DNA from 3 places in the Litoribrevibacter euphylliae genome. Region 1 is predicted to be linked to each of the others. Evidence: predicted binding sites of a transcription regulator. Region 1 holds the regulator's gene; each other region holds the start of a gene.

The links. The regulator FliA, encoded in region 1, starts transcription of late flagellar genes. The targets are predictions, from matches to a motif close to CTAAAGTTNNNNNNNNNNCNGCCGATA.
Positions count from the first base shown of each region.
Region 2: the regulator FliA is predicted to act here: its motif matches at 976-1,002, upstream of ACFOEK_RS04265 (flagellinolysin).
Region 3: the regulator FliA is predicted to act here: its motif matches at 1,128-1,154, upstream of ACFOEK_RS03075 (flagellin N-terminal helical domain-containing protein).

Region 1 covers NZ_JBHRSZ010000002.1:134,953-137,225, forward strand. Annotated here, with positions in the region: gene ACFOEK_RS02365 (protein phosphatase CheZ) at 1-257, opposite strand, end outside; gene cheY (chemotaxis response regulator CheY) at 289-666, opposite strand; gene ACFOEK_RS02375 (RNA polymerase sigma factor FliA) at 782-1,525, opposite strand; gene ACFOEK_RS02380 (MinD/ParA family protein) at 1,580-2,273, opposite strand, start outside.
Region 2 covers NZ_JBHRSZ010000002.1:567,052-569,324, forward strand. Annotated here, with positions in the region: gene rlmN (23S rRNA (adenine(2503)-C(2))-methyltransferase RlmN) at 1-275, opposite strand, end outside; gene ndk (nucleoside-diphosphate kinase) at 427-852, opposite strand; gene ACFOEK_RS04265 (flagellinolysin) at 1,037-2,273, shown strand, end outside.
Region 3 covers NZ_JBHRSZ010000002.1:295,144-297,416, reverse strand. Annotated here, with positions in the region: gene ACFOEK_RS03080 (flagellin N-terminal helical domain-containing protein) at 1-789, opposite strand, end outside; gene ACFOEK_RS03075 (flagellin N-terminal helical domain-containing protein) at 1,243-2,273, shown strand, end outside.

The sequences.
Region 1 (2,273 bases):
GATGCGTCAGCCATCTGAGACATTTCTGCATTTTGCTCAGAAATGTCTATTTCAAAGTTTTTGATAGAATTATGCAAAGCTCGCGTTAAGCGACCAATTTCCTTATATAGACTCTGGTCTCTTACGTCGGACAAGCTTTGTACATGTTGAATAGCACTTGTGAAATCCCCTGCCTCTACGGCTTCGGTAAGTGCTTTGGTGTGTTCACGGATCGATTCCTGAAAGTCATCCAGGTGACCGCTTTTTTTCTCAGACATTCGGTTCCCCTTAGAGAACGGTCACAGATACTTAACCGGCTTCTACACGTTCAAAGATTTTTTCGATTTTTTCTTTCAACGCTTGAGCGGTAAAAGGCTTAACAACGTAACCGTTCACCCCCGCCTGCGCGGCTGCTACGATTTGCTCACGCTTTGCTTCCGCAGTTACCATCAACACGGGCATGTGTGATAACGCATCATCAGCACGAACAGCTCGAAGCAAATCAATCCCTGTCATGCCTGGCATGTTCCAATCAGTAATAAGGAAGTCAAAGTCACCTGTTTTCAACATAGGTAACGCTGTACTTCCATCATCTGCCTCTTGAGTATTTGTGAATCCCAAATCTTTCAAAAGGTTTTTAATAATTCTTCTCATAGTTGAAAAATCGTCAACTATTAGAATTTTCATATTCTTGTCCAAGATGACCTCCCAAGACCTTGATGGAAAATGATTTTTCCCTTCGAATATGGTTGTAAGATAAGTGTAGCCGTTAGTTCTAGACTATCCAGTTATTATGCCGTTTTTACGCAGTCTCGTCATTCCATTCAAGCAGTCTTGATTTTAATCTATGAGCCGCTTGACTGTGAATCTGACTTACCCGCGATTCACTTACCCCCAAAATCTCACCAATTTCCTTCAAGTTTAATTCTTCGTTGTAATACAGCGCCAACGTTAAACGTTCTCGCTCAGGTAAACGTGTAATTGCTTCGGTTAGTTTTCTGCGAAAACGTTGCTTGGCAACATCATCAAAAGGACCAGGGGTAGTACCATGGATATCATCCTGCTGATACTCACCTTCGGCGATTAACTCTTCAAAGCTAAATAGTTTACTGCCAACCGAATCCTGTAGATAACTGTGGTATTCATCGACCGATATACCTAATTCTTTAGCAACTTCATGATCTTGCGCGTCACGGCCGGTTTGCCCTTCGACTTGCTTGATGGCATCCAACACCCGGCGGCTATTTCTATGCACCGATCGTGGCGCCCAATCGCCTCGACGAATTTCATCCAACATGGAACCCCGAATACGAATTCCCGCGTAAGTTTCGAAACTAGCCCCTTTAGACGCGTCGTATTTCTTCGCGGCCTCAAGAAGACCAATCATGCCTGACTGGATTAAATCATCCAATTGAACACACGGCGGTAATCGCCCCATTAAATGGGTAGCAATTTTCTTTACCAGACCGGCATACTGCTGGACAAGGGCTTGGGAACTTTTCGGATCCGTCTCTGAATACATAGCAACCCCATTAACTGCAGCCATAGCAATACCCTATACGTTCTTCAGTCTTTGATGGTTTTAGCAGAATCAACATGATTAACCTACGTTGTAGTGAACCAGCTGCTCTGCAAAAAATTCCAGATGTCCTTTTGACGACGTTGGCAAAGGCCAAGCGTCTGCCTTTTGAGCCAAAGCTCGAATAGCGACTGAAGCTTTCGATCTTGGATAGGCCTCTAATACAGCTTTTTGACGTTGCACCGCTTTTTTGACAGATTCATCAAATGGAACACAACCGACATACTGCAAAGCTACATCTAAAAATCTATCTGTTACTTTGGTGAGTTTAGCAAACAAATTACGACCATCTTGTTGCGTTTTCACCATATTTGCCACAACCCGGAAACGGTACATCCCATAATCCCGATTCAGCAGCTTAATTAATGCATAGGCATCCGTTATTGACGTCGGCTCATCAGTCACAACCACTAAAACTTCATTAGACGCCCGAACAAAACTGATCACATCATCAGCGATGCCTGCCGCTGTATCCACAATCAGCACATCCATTTGATGCGCGACTTCACTGAACGCATGGATTAAACCTGCATGCTGCTGAGAAGACAAGTTAACCATATGTTTTGTACCAGATGATGCCGGCACAATCTTAAGCCCCATTGGCCCAGGCACCATAATGTCCTGTAGATCGCATTCCCCGTCCAACACGTTTTCCAAGGTTTTAGTTGACGAAATACCTAACAAAATATCGATATTCGCCAATCCTAAATCCGCA
Region 2 (2,273 bases), 430 kb from region 1:
TAAACGACTTCTGGCGGTCTGATTTCAGACACTTTTTCTAGCTTAGCTTTTAGTGCTTTCCCAACGTTGGTCATATCATCGAAATTATCAATACCGTATTGGTGAATCCACTTCATCACCTGAACCGCGCGAAATTTCTTTTCTCCGATGCTTTCAAAAAACTCGATCATTTTATCGAGTGAAAGCCCTAACAGATTTACTTTTTGGAGGGATGACTGGCTATCGGTAGTGATAACTTGGGATGTAGTGTCTTGACTAGCAGGAGCGGAACTCATGATGACTCACCTTTAATCCAGGATTTACGGTCGATAAATCGATTGTAAAACGAGAAAACTATTAATTTGATGCGTTTCAAATACGCATTATCCAGAAAGCACAAAGCCGAAGCAACCAGGGCCTCGGCTTAATGTACGCAAAAGCTAAAACTTAGCGAGCGCAGATTTCTTCAGCAGCGAAGAAGTAAGCGATTTCACGCTCAGCAGAAGCTGCAGAATCAGAACCGTGTACAGCGTTTGCATCGATGCTCTGAGCGAAGTCAGCACGGATAGTACCAGCTTCAGCTTCTTGTGGGTTAGTTGCACCCATAAGATCACGGTTTTTAGCGATTGCGCCTTCACCTTCAAGAACCTGAACAACAACAGGACCAGAAGTCATGAATTCAACAAGATCTTTAAAGAAAGGACGTTCTTTGTGCTCAGCGTAGAAACCGCCAGCTTTTTCGTCGTCCAGTTGAAGCATTTTAGCAGCAACGATTTGTAGACCTGCTTTTTCGAAACGAGCAAGGATTTCACCAATTACGTTTTTGCCAACTGCATCTGGTTTAACAATAGAAAGAGTGCGCTCTACCGCCATGAAACTATCCCTCAAAAATGTGTATTTAACTGTATAAAAAAATCGAGCGGATTATACGTCACTTCCCATTAAGTTTACTAGCCCACTCATACAACAAATGTTGCGACTATTTAACTATAAAAACTAAAGGTTACTAAAGATCTGGCGATAAGGGATTGAATAGGGATAAAAGTTCGCAAAGTAGATGCAGATAATCAATACCAATATTGCTGCCTTACGGGCCCAACGGCATTTAAACAGCGTTGAAACCGAAATGAGTACGGTGTTCCGTAGGCTTTCGTCTGGCCTGCGAATTAACAGCGCAGCGGATGATGCAGCGGGCCTTGCCATATCTACCCGAATGGAAGCTCGTATTCGTGAATCTACCGTCGCTATTCGTAATGCAAATGACGGCATATCCCTTATTCAAACTGCCGAAGGTGGCCTGGAAACCATAACCGACAACATACAACGCATTCGAGTACTTGCTTTACAAGCAGCCAATGGCACAAACAGTGACTTTGAACGTGAAGCCATGCAAATTGAAGTGGATTACCTTCTTGAAGGTATTAATTTTGCTGCCAAGCACTCCAGATACAACGGCATCAATCTACTCAATGACAGCTCATCACCACTCGAAGATAACGGCATCGTATCCTTACAAGACGATGAAACCAAAACCGCCGTTATGATCGGACTCACAACCGGCTGGCTCGAATCCTCAGAAAACTTAATTGAAGAATTTTATGGCCTGACCGGAGATGGCCAAACCCTGGGAATTTTCCTTGCAGATACAGGAGACCCGGAAAGTGACGGCCCTGGTGGCACCGCGGCTTATGTTCAAACCCTAGTAGGAGCATCCGGCCCAGCCGTCAATGGAAGTGTTGAACTGTATATCGACATGGAAGACTTTCGACCAGCCAACCTACCAAATGGCGGGACAGAGCCTTTCTATAATGACCGAATCATTGCTCATGAAATGGTTCACGCTGTCATGGCAGTAAGCACTAACTGGGGCGAACTTAATACTTGGTTTAAAGAAGGAGCCGCAGAGTTCATTCACGGCGCCGACGAACGCATTGCCATAGATCTTGCCGCAGCAGGCAGTTCCAGCGCCTTAGTATCCCAAGGCTTTACCGGCGCACCCGCCGCGTGGGGTGGAACCAGTGCCGAATATTCATCTTCAACCATAGCGGTTCGTTATTTACATGACGCCATTGTGGCCGCCGGCGGTGAAGGCATTAAGGATATAATGGAAGAGCTTGCGCTTGATCCAAACAACACGACTTTAGACGACGCCATCGCGCAAGTTAGTACAGATCTAGGCGGGCTCCGAGGTTATGTTTCAGGTGCCGGATTTACCGGAACACTATTTACCGACGAAGCCACCTTCTTAACCGACTATGACACTAATGGGGACGATTTTCTCGACGAACAGATCC
Region 3 (2,273 bases), 160 kb from region 1:
AGGGTATGTGCCAGCAGCGGCTGAAACCGCAACACCTTGAAGCTCATTTACTAGAACTTCAGCTACAACACCGGTTTCTTCGGATTTCTCATTGATTGCTGCTACTTTTGCGATAGCGCTTCCGCTTTTATCTGTTGATGACGCTGTATCATCTGCACCAGAGGATGTGCCGATAGTCACGCCATTAATAATGAGATCGCCAGTAGATAATGCATTAGGGCCTGTTGATGCAGCGGTACTGGTGGTGCCAAAGCCACTAATACCTGCCGTTGCTCCAGCACCTAAGACATCGGTGGTCATTTGGCCGATCGAAATGTCTATGGTGTCACCATTGTTTGGACCAATCTGGAATGTAGTTGCTTCGAAAGAGCCATCCAACAGTGGCTGCCCGTTAAAGGTCGTATCTTCTGCGACTCGTTGGATTTCACTTACGAGCTGCTGAACCTCTAAGTTCAGTGCTTCACGGTCGGTAGAATCATTAGTTCCGTTGGCTGATTGAAGTGCAAGTTCACGAATTCGAAGTAAAGATTCAATTACGGTATCTAGTGCGCCTTCAGCTGTTTGGGCTAGAGAAATACCGTCGGCTGCATTTCGAGTCGCTTGTTGCGTACCCTCGATTTGGGCGTCAAAGCGGGTAGAAATTGCAAGGCCTGCTGCGTCGTCCCTAGCACTGTTGATTCGCAAACCAGAAGACAAACGTTGTAATGCGGTTTGGTTTTCTCTCTGCGACTCATTCAAGTTACGTTGCGCGTTAATCGACGCAATGTTGGTGTTAATAATCTGAGGCATGGATAACTCCTTCTCATTTTCTCAAGAATTTGAATGAGATGGCAGGACAGCTAGAACCGCATAGGTATTCCTTGCTTACCACTGTCACTGCAAACTCTTGCCGTTAACTTGATAATGTTTTTGGCTTGCTTGAAATAAGGCAGATGCTAGGCCAGAAATTAAAAAGTCATTATTTTTCAGTTGGTTATATTTTGTTTTATGAGGTTGTTTGAGAGGTTGTTGGTTCAAGAGGCAAGTACTCGCCGTAAATCTGTCAGGTTAATAACAGAAAGCGTTAAAGCTTGAGGCTAGGCTGCCGATAAAGATGTCATTGGAGAAGCTAAAGGTGCAATATTTTTCTAAAGCTGAAAAAAAAATTGCCGATAAAACTCTTTGAGATGGGTTGTTTGCCACTTAAATGTCAATCCGGATCAATTCGTCAAACGACGAACAAAAAAATACGGAGAATGAACCATGCCACAAATTATTAATACCAATATTGCATCTTTGAATGCACAGCGTAACTTGAACAGCGCACAAGCTGGTAACGATACCGCTTTACAGCGTTTGTCTTCGGGCTTACGTATTAACAGCGCAGCAGATGATGCTGCGGGTCTTTCCATTTCAACGCGTTTCGATTCTCAGATTAATGGTAATAATCAAGCGATTCGTAACTCTGCTGATGGTGTATCTCTAGCTCAAACGGCTGAAGGTGCACTTGATTCAATTACAGACAGCTTGCAGCGTATTCGTGAACTAGCTGTTCAGTCTGCGAACGGCACGAACAACGCTATCGACCGTGAAGCTTTGAACTTAGAAGCTCAGCAGTTGATTGATGAAATTGAAAATGTCTCGCAAACAGCTAACTTCAACGGAACGTCTCTGTTGGATGGTTCGTTCACTGGAATTACTTTCCAAACGGGTGCGAACGTAGGTAACTCCATTGAGGTGTCTATTGGTGAAGTGACGACTAGTACCCTAGGTGTTGCTGAAACTGCAGGTGTTAGTGCAATGGGTGGTGAAATTACTGCTGATGTTCTTACTGGTGCCGCATCTGTTAACTATGTCGATAATCAGGCTAATGCACTTGCAAATGGTGATTTAGTGATTAATGGTGTGTCCATTGATGCATCAAAATCAGCAGCTGATACTTCATCTACTGCATTTTCTGCTTCTAGTGCTATTGCTAAAGCAGCTGCAATTAATGAGAAGTCCGATGAAACAGGTGTGACGGCTGTAGCACTGGAGACAGTGGTTCAAGGCCAGGCGTTATCGGCTGGTGGTAATACCTATGCTGATGACTCGGGTACCCTTGAAATTAACGGTGTATCAATTGCTATCTCGACTGCGGCTAACCTGGATGCGGATACTAACCGTGAAGCGATAGCAGCAGCCATTAATGCTGTGTCCGGTCAAACCGGTGTTACTGCGATTAATACTGGCGATGACGATACGGGTATTACCTTATCAGCGGCTGATGGTCGCAATATTGCCATTAGTTCATT